Regions from separate parts of the Symbiopectobacterium sp. genome, predicted to be linked through region 2. Evidence: predicted binding sites of a transcription regulator. Region 2 holds the regulator's gene; the other holds the start of a gene.
The links. The regulator PurR, encoded in region 2, represses purine synthesis genes. The targets are predictions, from matches to a motif close to CANGCAAACGTTTGCNTG.
Positions count from the first base shown of each region.

Region 1: a site for PurR is predicted at 4,609-4,626, ahead of carA (glutamine-hydrolyzing carbamoyl-phosphate synthase small subunit). Genes of this name have one in related genera too.

Region 1 covers NZ_JBPETA010000174.1:395-6,186, forward strand. The annotation lists gene carB (carbamoyl-phosphate synthase large subunit) at 1-3,221, opposite strand, end outside; gene carA (glutamine-hydrolyzing carbamoyl-phosphate synthase small subunit) at 3,236-4,384, opposite strand; gene dapB (4-hydroxy-tetrahydrodipicolinate reductase) at 4,833-5,651, opposite strand.
Region 2 covers NZ_JBPETA010000127.1:119-8,831, reverse strand. The annotation lists gene ACTBDZ_RS12020 (C40 family peptidase) at 1-815, shown strand, start outside; gene ACTBDZ_RS12015 (cytochrome bd-I oxidase subunit CydH) at 890-1,156, opposite strand; gene purR (HTH-type transcriptional repressor PurR) at 1,373-2,398, shown strand; gene cfa (cyclopropane fatty acyl phospholipid synthase) at 3,024-4,175, shown strand; gene ACTBDZ_RS12000 (riboflavin synthase subunit alpha) at 4,244-4,894, opposite strand; gene ACTBDZ_RS11995 (MATE family efflux transporter) at 5,358-6,725, shown strand; tRNA gene ACTBDZ_RS11990 (tRNA-Val) at 6,931-7,007, shown strand; gene ACTBDZ_RS11985 (cold shock domain-containing protein) at 7,185-7,667, shown strand; gene ACTBDZ_RS11980 (DUF2058 domain-containing protein) at 7,810-8,349, shown strand; gene ACTBDZ_RS11975 (DUF2543 family protein) at 8,446-8,691, shown strand.

The sequences.
Region 1 (5,792 bases), on a different contig from region 2:
CCTTTAATTTGCGCATGCATTTCCTGCACCGAGGTTACCTTCTCGGTCGGATCCGCATTGAGCGCCATCGCCGTGGCGAAGCCGCCGTTCATGGTCGTATCGTAGTGCACCTTGTACTGCAACGCGCTGCGGCGAATCAGCTTGGAATCTTCAATCGCCTGACGCCCTGCGGTCGTGTTGACGATATACGTGTACTCGCCGTTCTTGATACGGTCCTGAATGTGCGGACGTCTTTCATGCACCTTATTCACCAGACGCGGATTAATGCCCGCTTCACCTAGCTCAATGGCGGTGCCGTGAGTCGCGTCCAGCTCAAAGCCGTGTTTCAGCAGCTTGGCCGCCAGATCCACAACGCGTGCCTTATCGCCTTCACGAACCGAGAGCAAGGCACGTCCTGATTTCTTCATCGGTGAGTTGCTGCCCAGCATCGCCTTGGCGAACGCTTCGGCAAAGGTACGGCCCACACCCATCACTTCGCCGGTAGAGCGCATTTCTGGCCCCAGAATCGGGTCAACGCCGGGGAACTTGTTGAACGGCAGCACCACTTCCTTCACGGAATAATACGGTGGGATAACTTCTTTGGTGACACCTTGCTCCGTCAACGTCTTGCCCGCCATCACGCGCGCGGCCACTTTCGCCAATGGTACACCGGTCGCCTTGGAGACAAACGGAACGGTACGCGCTGCACGTGGGTTCACTTCAATCAGGTAGACTTCGTTGTTCTTCACAGCGAACTGCACGTTCATCAACCCACGCACGCTCAGTTCGAACGCCAGTTTTTCTACCTGCTGGCGCATCACATCCTGAATTTCTTTGCTCAGCGTATAAGCCGGCAATGAACAGGCAGAGTCACCGGAGTGCACGCCCGCTTGTTCGATGTGTTCCATAATGCCGCCAATCAGCACGCGTTCGCCGTCACAGATAGCGTCCACGTCCACTTCAATGGCATCATCGAGGAAACGGTCCAGCAGCACCGGCGCATCGTTGGACACGCTGACCGCGTGCTGGAAGTAACGGCGCAAATCGACTTCGTCGTAAACGATTTCCATCGCACGGCCGCCCAGCACGTAGGAGGGACGAACCACCAGCGGATAACCGATGCCGCGCGCTTTTTCCACCGCTTGCTCGATGGAGGTTACGGTGGCATTTTCCGGCTGTTTCAGGCCCAGACGATTCACCGCCTGCTGGAAACGCTCACGGTCTTCTGCACGGTCAATAGCATCCGGGCTGGTGCCAATCACCGGCACACCCGCGGCTTCCAGCGCACGCGACAGTTTCAGCGGCGTTTGGCCACCATACTGCACGATAACGCCTTTCGGTTTCTCGATACGGACGATTTCCAGCACGTCTTCCAACGTGACGGGCTCGAAGTAGAGGCGATCAGAGGTGTCGTAATCGGTTGAAACCGTTTCCGGGTTACAGTTGACCATGATGGTTTCATAACCGTCTTCACGCAGCGCCAGCGCCGCATGCACACAGCAGTAGTCAAACTCAATGCCCTGTCCGATACGGTTCGGCCCGCCACCCAATACCATGATCTTGTCGCGATCCTGATTCGGATTAGCTTCGCACTCTTCATCGTAAGTGGAGTACATATACGCGGTATCGGTAGCGAACTCTGCCGCACAGGTATCGACACGTTTGTAGACCGGGTGCAGATCATATTTGTCGCGCAGTTTGCGAATTTCGTTTTCAGACACACCGGCCAGCTTCGCCAGACGCGCATCGGCAAAGCCTTTACGTTTCAGGGTGCGCAGGAAATCGGCCGTCAGTGCCGTTGCGCTCTTCTCAGCAACCTGCTCTTCCAGACGAACCAGCTCTTCAATCTGCACCAGGAACCAGCGATCGATGTTGGTCAGGTTAAACACGCCGTCCACAGACATGCCAGCGCGGAAAGCATCTGCCAGATACCAGATACGCTCAGCGCCCGCGTCTTTCAGCTCGCGGCGGATTTTGGTCAGCGCTTCCGGATCGTCCAGATCCACTTTCGGATCGAAGCCCGTTGCACCGACTTCCAGACCACGCAGCGCTTTTTGCAGCGACTCTTGCTGGGTACGGCCAATCGCCATCACTTCACCGACCGATTTCATTTGGGTGGTCAGGCGATCGTTGGCACCGGCAAATTTTTCGAAGTTAAAACGTGGGATCTTGGTAACAACATAGTCAATGGAGGGCTCGAACGATGCCGGGGTACGACCACCGGTGATATCATTCATCAGCTCATCCAGCGTATAGCCCACGGCCAGCTTGGCGGCAATCTTGGCAATCGGGAAGCCCGTCGCTTTGGAAGCCAGCGCGGAGGAGCGCGATACACGCGGGTTCATTTCGATAATGATCAGACGGCCGGTTTTCGGGTTAACCGCAAACTGCACGTTGGAACCGCCGGTTTCTACCCCGATTTCACGCAGTACCGCCATGGAGGCGTTACGCATGATTTGGTATTCCTTGTCCGTCAGGGTTTGCGCTGGCGCAACGGTAATGGAGTCACCGGTGTGGATACCCATGGCATCCAGGTTTTCAATGGAACAGACAATGATGCAGTTGTCTTTCTTATCGCGCACCACTTCCATTTCATACTCTTTCCAACCGATGAGGGATTCATCAATCAGCAGTTCTTTGGTCGGTGACAGATCCAGACCGCGTGCGCAAATTTCTTCAAACTCTTCACGGTTATAAGCGATACCGCCACCGCTGCCGCCCATGGTAAAGGACGGACGGATAATGCAGGGATAGCCCACATCGGCGGCCACGGCCAATGCTTCTTCCATGGTATGCACGATGCCGGAACGCGCGGTTTCCAGGCCAATTTTCTTCATGGCGATATCGAAGCGGCGGCGATCTTCCGCTTTATCGATAGCATCGGCGGTCGCACCGATCATGGTGACGCCAAACTCCGCCAGCACGCCCTGCCGCTCAAGCTCGAGCGCACAGTTCAGCGCCGTCTGGCCGCCTATGGTCGGCAGCACCGCATCAGGACGCTCTTTTTCGATGATTTTACGCACCACTTCCCAGCGGATCGGCTCGATATACGTCGCATCGGCCATTTCTGGGTCGGTCATGATGGTCGCCGGGTTGGAGTTCACCAGAATGACGCGATAACCCTCTTCACGTAACGCTTTACACGCCTGCGCACCAGAGTAATCGAATTCACAGGCCTGACCGATAACGATCGGGCCGGCACCAAGGATCAGGATGCTTTTAATATCAGTACGTTTTGCCATTTTTCTGCTCCCGATTATTTACCATTGGCACGATAAGATTGAATCAGTTCGATAAAGTGATCGAACAAAGGGGCCGCGTCGTGCGGACCAGGGCTTGCTTCCGGGTGTCCCTGGAAACTGAATGCCGCTTTATCCGTGCGATGAATCCCTTGCAGGGAGCCGTCAAACAGCGATTTATGCGTCGGGCGCAGCGTCGCAGGCAGTGAGTTTTCATCCACCGCGAAACCGTGGTTCTGCGCGGTGATCATCACGCAGTCGGCATCCAGATCTTTCACCGGGTGGTTACCACCGTGGTGACCAAATTTCATTTTGACCGTTTTAGCACCGCTTGCCAGCGCCAGCAGTTGGTGACCCAGGCAGATGCCAAATACCGGAATATCGGTCTCCAGGAAGGCTTTGATTGCCTTGATGGCGTAGTCACACTGCTCCGGGTCGCCAGGGCCGTTGGAGAGGAAAATACCGTCCGGATTCAGTTTGAGCACTTCTTCAGCAGAGGTCTGGGCAGGCACAACCGTCAAACGGCAGCCACGATCGACCAGCATACGCAGAATGTTGCGCTTCACACCGTAGTCGTAAGCCACTACGTGGTACGGCAATTCACTTTCCGCTTTGGCAGCAGGCAGGTCGCCGGTCAACGTCCAGCTACCTTGCGTCCAGCCATAACGTTCCTGCGTCGTCACTTCTTTTGCTAGATCCATGCCTTTCAGGCCAGGGAACGCTTTGGCTTTTTCCAATGCTAGTGCCGCATCCGGCGCATCCCCGGCAATAATGCAGCCATTCTGCGCCCCTTTCTCACGCAGCAAGCGAGTCAGCTTACGCGTATCGATATCGGCGATGGCAACGATGTTATTGCGTTTCAGATAATCCGAGAGGCTCTCTTCATTACGGTAGTTGCTGGCAATCAGAGGCAGATCGCGAATAACCAGGCCTTGAGCATGAACAGAGGGGGATTCTTCGTCGCTGGCGTTAGTGCCGACATTACCAATATGGGGATAAGTGAGAGTGACAATCTGGCGGGAATAGGAAGGATCAGTGAGGATTTCTTGATAACCGGTCATCGACGTATTGAAGACCACTTCCCCCACTGCCGTTCCCTCTGCCCCGATGGCACAACCGTGGAATTGGGTTCCGTCTTCCAGAACCAATAGCGCTGACTTAATCAAAACACCCTCCAAGGAATAAACAATCATATTATCTGCATATTAATTCAGATTAGACACTCCAAATCAATGCAAAAATTACCTTTTCGGTAAACTTTTGGCAAATTGCGCGCATTTTAATGATGGTCGTTCAACTTGTCCACTCCAACCGCTATTTTTCTCCATTTTTTATGGCTCTTACAGCGCCACTGACCTATCTCAGCCACAAAAACAGCCATCAAAAAGGCAAAGTAAACGGTTGCCCGATGACATTATTAGCCAGAAGGAAATATTTGGCCAGTGAGCGCCTGACAAGGCAATGAGAGGTTAAAAAAACGCCAGCAAACGCTTTAAAAAGAATAGAAAATACAAACTTATATCAGTTATGGAAAAATAAAAAATCAAATAACATAAAATAGAAAAATTATGACAAATAATCCACAAAATTCAACAAGTTAAAAAACAAATAAAATCAAAGATTATTCATATAAAGTACATCTCTCATATCGAAAAGACCTGATTTCTTATCTTTCAACCAAATTGCAGCACGAACTGCACCATTAGCGAAAGTCATACGGCTGGAAGCCTTGTGGCTAATCTCAATGCGCTCGCCAACATCAGCAAACATTGCAGTGTGCTCACCGACGATATCTCCGGCACGCAAGCTGGCAAAACCGATACTGTTTGGCACACGTTCGCCGGTGTGGCCTTCACGCGCATAGACCGCGCAGGTTTTCAGATCGCGCCCTAACGCTCCCGCAATGGCTTCACCCATGGCTAACGCCGTCCCCGACGGGGCATCCACTTTATGGCGGTGGTGCGCTTCCAGGATCTCGATATCCGTGTAGTCGCCCATCACCGTGGCCGCTTTCTCCAGCAATTTCAGCATCACGTTGACACCCACACTAAAGTTGGCGGCAAACACAATGCCAATCTCCTGTGCAGCCGCGCTGATAGCCGCTTTGCCTGCATCATCAAAACCCGTGGTACCGATAATCATGCCCTTGCCATGCTGGCGGCAGAATGCCAAATGCTCCAATGTGCCTTCCGGGCGCGTGAAATCGATGAAGATATCAAAATCATCACGTACCGCATCCAGCGAATCCTGCACAATAACGCCCAGCGTGCCCAGTCCAGCCAGTTCTCCGGCATCAACGCCAACCAACGATGAGCCCTCACGCTCTAGCGCCGCACCGAGGACAGCCCCCTCCATCTGCGAAACCGCCTGGATCAGTTGACGCCCCATTCGACCACCGGCACCGGCAATCGCTACACGTATTGCATCCTTCATCGTTATCTCTCTTTTTTCACTTGCGCCGTAAAAACGTTCTCAGGTTAGCGGGCCAACACGATGGCTGCCAGTGGATTTCACGCAGGATTAGAAATTTCTGACAAAAAGGGGGAATAATCAGTAAAAGCTATCCGTCAGAAG
Region 2 (8,713 bases):
TGTTTGTTAATGTTGCCCAGGCAGCTCCGCACACCAATGCGGAGAAGAAAGCCAGCGCCAGCACGGATGACAAACACCTGAAAAAAAACCAGACCACCAAAACCGCTAAAAAACCACAAACCCCACCAGAACCACCGAAGAAAAAGGCGACGCAGGAAAAAGCCAAAGTAGCGCAAAACACGAAATCCACCAAAACGACCGCCACTAAAAAGAGTTCTGCCGACGTTGAGACCAAGAGCACTGCGTCAAAAACCACGTCATCGCGCTACCATAGCGCAACGCCCGCAAAACTAGTAAAGGGGCTCAAAAAAGGCGCTGATGCCACTGAGAAGAAAACGGCGGCGATAAAACCAGGTGCCAAGAAAGCGGGCAAAGAGTTGGTGCTCAGTGAAGCGCATAAGCGCCGTTATCAGCATGCAAAAATGACGGCGATGAACAAGCTGATGGGTCAGATCGGTAAACCTTATCAATGGGGTGGTAACTCGCCCTACACCGGTTTCGACTGTAGCGGTCTGGTCTATTATGCCTATAAAGATGTGGTGAAGATTCCTATTCCGCGCACCGCCAATGAAATGTATCACCTGCGCGATGCTGCGCCCATCAATAAGGGTGAACTGGAGATTGGCGATCTGGTGTTCTTTCGCATCAATGGTCGCGGCACCGCCGATCATGTCGGGGTTTATCTCGGCAATGGCAAGTTTATTCAGTCACCGCGAACCGGTGCCGATATCAAGATCAGTAAGTTGAGCGAAGACTACTGGCAGGAACACTACATTGGTGCACGTCGCGTGGTGACACCACAAACGATTCGTTAATCGCCACATCGACGCGTTAGCGATAATAAAGACCAGGTGATGCTTATGCAGCCTGGTCTTTATTTTAATCGCGATCAGTTCAACACGGCAACAAAGTTAAATACCATGATCATGACTAACGCTCCAACTGTGGTCAGTAATGACATTTTCAAATCAGTATTCATTCTATCTCCTTGAAACACAGAAACGCGTGAAAATTGCCGCCGCACTGGATGCTCCGTTCTTTCCTGCACACCACTACCCGCAGCACAATGACGCCAAAAAAGCATTGTTACACATTTATAGGGAAAATCTCCGATCCCGGCTGCACTAATTAAATCAATTATCCCTTTCACTTTCACGGCAAATCAGCCAAAATTCGCAGTTTACCGTGCGCTGCGTCGGTGTCCGAACACGTCATCTTCGATGAGATCAACGCGTCCCCTTTAGGTACAAAGTATTTCGGCAGTCTCCTTCTGATATCCTGTTTATACCATCGGAAAGAGAACATTACGCAAAAGCAAACGATTAACAAACTATATACTGCCGTAACAAGTAGGTTCAGGAGTCATGTTTAGATGGCAACGATCAAAGATGTGGCAAAGCGTGCTGGCGTTTCAACAACAACCGTCTCTCACGTCATCAACAAAACACGTTTCGTCGCCGAAGAGACCAAAACGGCCGTGCGGGAAGCCATCAAGGAATTACACTACTCTCCGAGCGCAGTGGCTCGGAGCTTAAAGGTAAACCACACCAAATCCATCGGGCTGCTCGCCACCTCGAGCGAAGCACCCTACTTTGCGGAAATTATCGAAGCAGTTGAAAACAGTTGTTATGCAAAAGGCTACACCCTGATTCTGTGTAACTCGCATAATAACCTGGAAAAACAGCGAGCCTATCTTTCCATGCTGGCGCAAAAACGGGTCGATGGCCTGTTGGTGATGTGTGCGGAATATCCGCCTGAACTGCTGAGCATGTTGGCCGATTACCGCAGCATTCCTATGGTGGTAATGGATTGGGGTCAGGCACACAGCGATTTCACTGACACCATCATTGATAACGCCTTCGAAGGGGGATACCTGGCTGGGCGTTATCTGATTGAGCGCGGCCACCGCGACATCGGTGCCATTCCGGGTATTCAGGAACGCAACACGGGCAGCGGGCGTTATCTGGGTTTTCTCAAAGCCTTGCAGGAAGCGGATATCACGGTTCGCGATGAGTGGATTGTTCAGGGTGATTTCGAGCCGGAATCCGGTTACAAAGCCATGCACCAGATTTTGGCGCAGAAACAGCGCCCGACCGCTATTTTCTGCGGCGGTGACATCATGGCCATGGGCGCTATCTGCGCGGCTGATGAGTTGGGACTACGCGTACCGCAAGATATTTCCGTGATTGGCTACGATAATGTTCGCCATGCACGTTATTTCACCCCAGCCTTAACCACGATCCACCAGCCAAAAGAACGTTTGGGCCAATCTGCTTTTACCATGCTGCTCGATCGCATCACCAGCAAGCGTGAAGATGCGCAGATGATTGAGGTTCACCCAACGCTTATCGAGCGCCGTTCAGTGGGTGACGGCCCATTTCACGACTACCGCCGTTAATGTTTAAGACGATTTTCTTATATACCCTAAATAATTCGAGTTGCAGGACAAAACGTTAACGTTTTGAACAGCGCTTGCGCTGGCCCTTTAGGGCGAGGCTCATTTATGAGCGTCGTAACGCGGCAAATGAGGGAATCCCGAATCACTTACTTAAGTAAGTGATTCGGGTGAGCGAGTGCAGTCAACGCACCTGCAACTTGAAGTATGACGGTTATAGTACGTTGATTTGTAAATTCTATATGGCTGCATCAATCAATTTTGACTTGTCCTCTGATTGAAGCAGTCATACACTGTTTTTCATTCGGACAATATCCCTACATTTATCCTTATTATAACGAGCGCAGCACTGCGTATCAGGATATGTGCCCCTACGTGTTACCACGTACCGGCGTTGACACTTCATTCCCTCTGGGTATCCAGAGAGTAGACGATGGATGTTATGCCCGCTGCCGCTGTGCAACGGGCAAGCATAAACGGCTGCGCACGAATGCAACCGCTTACTATTTGAACAACGGGTAACCTGCCCGTGATTCGAACACGCTGCGCGCAAACCGCAGCGTTCGGGTTGATGAGAGACTGTCTATGCTGTTCCTTGCGGCGCTGTCTGGCAAGGTTGGGAGAAGTTATGAGTTCATCATATGTAGAGGAACTGGCAGAACATAACACGTCCTGGTTCCGTATCGTTCACGCGTTATTGGCGATCGCCGATATCAAAATCAATGGCTCACGCCCGTTTGATATCCGGGTACGTAACCCCGATTTCTACAAGCGCGTTCTGCGTGAAGGCTCCCTGGGGCTCGGGGAAAGCTATATGGACGGTTGGTGGGAGTGCGATCGTTTAGACTGTTTTTTTCGGCGTATCTTACGTGCAGAGCTTGAGAAAAAGGCCCCCCATCATCTCAAAGACATTTTGCACATTGTCGCTGCGCGCTTGATTAACTTGCAATCCCGCAAGCGAGCCTGGATCGTCGGCGAGGAACATTACGATCTGGGCAACGATATGTTTAGCCTGATGCTTGACACGCATATGCAATATTCCTGCGGCTACTGGAAAGAGGCCACGACCCTTGAGCAGGCGCAACAGGCCAAACTGCGCATGATTTGTGAAAAACTTCAGCTTCAGCCAGGCATGACACTGTTGGATATTGGCTGCGGCTGGGGCGGGCTGGCCGCCTATGCGGCACTCCATTATGGCGTATCGGTTTACGGCGTGACCATCTCACGTGAGCAGCAAAAACTGGCTCAGGCGCGCTGTAGCGATCTCAACGTCACCATTGAATTGCAGGATTACCGCGACCTTAACCGACATTTCGATCGCATCGTGTCTGTCGGCATGTTTGAGCACGTTGGACCGAAAAATTACGATACGTACTTTCGCGTCGTCAGCAAAAATCTCAAACCAAAAGGGCTGTTTCTGCTGCATACCATTGGGGCAAATAAAACCGATTCGCAGGTTGACCCCTGGATTAACAAATATATCTTCCCCAACGGCTGCCTGCCCTCCGTGCGCCACATTGCCGTACGCAGTGAACCTTATCTGGTGATGGAGGATTGGCACAATTTTGGGGCCGATTACGATAAAACCTTGATGGCCTGGCACGATCGCTTTGTCGCCAGTTGGCCACAGTTAGCAAACCGTTACTCACCGCGTTTTAATCGTATGTTCCGTTACTACCTGAATGCCTGCGCCGGAGCGTTTCGCGCGCGCAATATTCAACTGTGGCAGGTGTTGTTTAGCCCCCAAGGGATTGAAGGCGGCGTGCGTGTAGCGCGCTGATTTCGGTCAGCTTAACGCCGTACAGCCAAGAGTGTACGGCATTTTTTATCGCTTTTTCAGCTCAGGCTTCAGGCGCTCTGCACGGCATTTGCCGTTGCGGCCTCTTGTGCCTGACGCTGTGCCAGCACACGTTCAACCGTGTCGATCACAGCCTGAGTTTGTGGATCGATTTCGATATTGATCCGGTTCCCCAATCGCTTTTGACCAAGCGTGGTGCGTTGCAGCGTTTCGGGAATCAAATGCACGCAGAAACGGCTGCGAGTCACTTCACTCACCGTAAGGCTGATGCCATCAATCCCGATAAAACCTTTGTGCAGCACATATTTCATCTGCGATTCATCGGAGAGCCGGAACCAAATCTGGTGGTTGTTTTCCGAGGTAAGAATTTTAACCACTTCGGCCGTGCACATAATGTGCCCGGACATAACATGTCCGCCAATCTCATCGCCGTATTTTGCGGCACGCTCAATATTCACCAGATCGCCCGGCGTGATATCGCCCAGGTTGGTCAGGCGTAGCGTCTCTTTCATTAAATCAAAACTGACCCGATCGCCATCAATCGCCGTCACCGTCAGGCAGCAGCCGTTATTGGCAATCGAGGCACCTGTCACCAGGCCGGTCAGTAATTCGGGAGGAAGTTTTACCACATGCGTGCGGAAGTTCGTTTTTTCATCGATGGACACCACCGGCGCGGTGCCTTGAACAATACCGGTAAACATACGCTTGCCTCATAATAAATCAGTGAAATAACTGAATGCTACTGTGCCAGCCTCTCCCCCTACGCTACCGTGGCACGCCGCGAGGGAATAAAGGCTGACAAATCATTTTGCAGTTTGCCTCATAACGACTGGAAAACCAAACGTATTCCCGCCTTTGTCGCCTGACAAATCCGATAAGACAACAGAACCTCTCCATTGACACAATATCTTACAAATAAGTTGGTTTACTTATGCCAAGCCGCTACACTAGAACAACGTTCTGTCATCGATTGATTTTCCATCTCAGATGGATGGCTTCGAAAGCCATTTGTGCTCTTTATCTCGCTTGCGGTTGTTTACTTTCATTCATCCCAAACCCCCTGCTGGAAAAGCAACGCGCCACCTCACCGTGCTGCCGTATAACAGAAAGCGAGGCGGTATCGACGTCAGTTTTTCGTTTTAACAATTCAAGGAAGGTGTTTGCGTGCAGAAATATTTGTCAGAGGCGCGGAGCCTGTTAACGCTCGCGGTTCCTGTCATTATTGCGCAGGTTTCCCAAACGTCCATGGGTGTCGTTGACACCATTATTGCGGGTGCTTATAGCGCCACCGATACGGCGGCGGTTGCAGTCGGTACCTCCGTGTGGTTACCGGTCATCCTGTTTGGACATGGTTTATTAATGGCGCTCACGCCAGTGGTAGCCCAACTCAACGGCTCTGGCCGACGCCCGCGCATCGCCCATCAGGTTCAGCAGGCGCTTATTTTGGCCGCGATCGTTGCGGTTATCACCATGATAGTGCTGTATAACGGCAAGCATGTTATTGCCATGATGCATACCGACTCACAGGAGCTCGCGAATGTTGCCATCGGCTATCTGCACGTGATGCTGCTGGGAGTACCGGGCTATCTGTTCTATCAGGTGCTGCGCTGCCAGTGTGAGGGGTTATCCAAAACCAAGCCGGGCATGGTGATTGGCTTTATTGGCGTGCTGATCAATATTCCGCTGAACTACATCTTTATCTACGGCAAATTTGGCATGCCCGAACTGGGCGGTGTGGGTTGCGGCGTCGCGACAGCCTCTACCTATTGGATCATGATGCTGATGATGGCATTCTACAGTATGCACGCACGCTGGCTGCGCGATATAAAGTGGCAGCGCTGGCAGATTGATTTCTCCGCCATGCGGCTTCTGTTTTCGCTTGGTTTGCCCATTGCGCTCGCCCTGCTGTTCGAAGTATCGCTGTTTGCCATCGTCGCCCTGCTGATCCTGCCGCTCGGCGTGATTGACGTTGCCGGGCATCAGATAGCACTGAACTTCAGTTCTCTGATGTTCGTGCTGCCGTTGTCTATCGGCATTGCCTCGACGATCCGCGTTGGCCACCGGCTGGGGGAAGGCTCCGTGGAAGATGCGCGTGTTGCGGCCTACACCGGCATCGCGACCGGCGTGATGCTGGCCTGTTGTACCGCCATTTTCACCGCGTTGCTGCGTGAACAGATCGCCTTGTTGTATAACAAGAATCCCGAAGTGGTCGCTATGGCGGCGCAGTTGATGCTTCTGGCCGCGATTTATCAGATCTCAGACGCGGTGCAGGCTATCGGCAACGGCGTATTGCGTGGCTATAAAGACACGCGTTCCATTTTCTACATCACGTTCTTCTCCTACTGGATACTCGGTTTACCCAGCGGTTATCTGCTGGCAATGACCGATTATTGGGTGCCGCGCATGGGTCCTGCCGGTTTCTGGTGTGGCTTTATCATCGGACTCACTGCTGCCGCGATCATGATGGTGCTACGTATCCGTTATCTGCAACGCCAACCGCCCGGCGATATTCTGGCGCGCGCGGCGCTCTAGCCCTGATATCACCCAACGCAAGGGGCAGCACGCCACCGGTGTTGGGTGAAAAAAACGCAAAGTGAACACAAGCGCAGCAGTCGTGCGGTTCAACCGCATAAATGTTGCATTTGCGTCTTGCCAGCACCACGTTCACTCACTACTATGCACCTCGCACGGCAGCACAGGGCATTGCCCGCTGCTTTAGTTACCAGCCTCACAAAATGCGTTCTTAGCTCAGTTGGTTAGAGCACCACCTTGACATGGTGGGGGTCGATGGTTCGAGTCCATTAGAACGCACCATTTCTTGTTCCTCAGTGTTCTATTTATCACTCTGCTTCCAATCTCCTGAAGCCCGTCTCTGGCAATAACACCCGACATTTATCATCAAGAGACAAACCAAAGAGGTGGTCTGCGTAGGGATTGTGCTTTACACTGCGCGCTGCAAAAATAAGGTGATAAACGATTAGGTAGGCGGTAATGGCGATGAACGGAACGATCACAACCTGGTTTAAAGATAAAGGTTTTGGATTTATCAAAGATGAAAACGGCGATAATCGTTATTTTCATGTGATTAAGGTCGCCAATCCGGATCTGCTTAAAAAAGGCGCGACCGTCAATTTCGAACCCACAACCAATAACAAGGGTCTGTCGGCTTATGCCGTGAAAGTCGAACCGGAAAGCAAATACATTTATATCGCAGGCGAGCGCATCAAGCTTACCGCCATTAAATCCTTTCTGGTATTCAGCGAAGAAGTGTCGGCCGATACCCGCATTGATAAAGAAAATACGGTGCTTTCTGTGGGCGCGCTCATGGGAAATATCAGGCCGAAATCAACCGCTAAATCCAGTGACGTTCGTTCGATGAAAAAATTGGCGATCACCACCTTCCAGGGTTCGACGTTAATTTTCACGGAAGATGAAATAGACATTGAGGCAACGGTGAAACTGCTCAAGGTGTGAAGCCATTTCGCTGCCGTGTTCACTGCATCCCTGATGGCGTCCTCCAGATCCAAACGCCGTAGCGATCGGGCTTTGCGCCCGGTTACAGCCTCGGCGATTACAGGTATAATCCCACAAATTTTTCTACGGTTTCGAAACGACGATGACAAAACTCACCTTACAAGAGCAGATGCTGAAAGCGGGATTAGTAACCAGCAAAAAAATGGCCAAAGTTGAAAGAACGGCCAAAAAATCACGCGTTCAGGCGCGTGAAGCCAGAGCCGCGGTAGAGGAAAATAAAAAAAATCAGCTTGAACGCGATAAACAGCTCAGCGAACAACAAAAACAGGCTGTGTTATCTAAAGAGTATAAAGCGCAGGTGAAGCAACTGATTGAAATGAACAAAATCGACATTGCAAAAGGTGATATTGGTTTCAACTTCACGGATAACAATGTAATCAAAAAGTTGGTTGTGGATAAGCTGACGCAAACTCAGCTGATTAATGGCCGTCTCGCCATCGCGCGTCTGGTTATTGATAACAAGGGTGAGAGCCAATACGCAATTATCCCGGCGAGCGTGGCCGAAAAAATTGCGCAGCGCGATGCGAGCAGTATTGTTTTACACAGTGCGCTGAGTCAGGAGGCGCAAGATGAAGAAGATCCTTACGCCGACTTTAAAGTGCCCGATGATTTAATGTGGTAACTGACGCAGTAGGTTGTTGTGGCTTTACTGCATTTCACCACCTGACCAGAGAATGTTGGTGGTACTGACAAACACCTTGCCCCGTGGGGACGACGTATGAACAATGAAATACCCCTTAAATATTATGATATTGTGGATGAGTATTCGACGGAAGCCGCCACGTTGGTGAACGAGTCAGAGCGTGACGCTCTGACGCACTATTTCCAATTGCTGATCACTCGCTTAATGAATAATGAAGAGATCAGTGAGCAAGCTCAGCACGAAATGGCGCGTGAGGCCCATATCAACGAGCAGCGTATTGATGAGATAGCGACGTTTTTGAATCAATGGGGCAATGAGTAGTGTTGCACAGCACATAAACTGT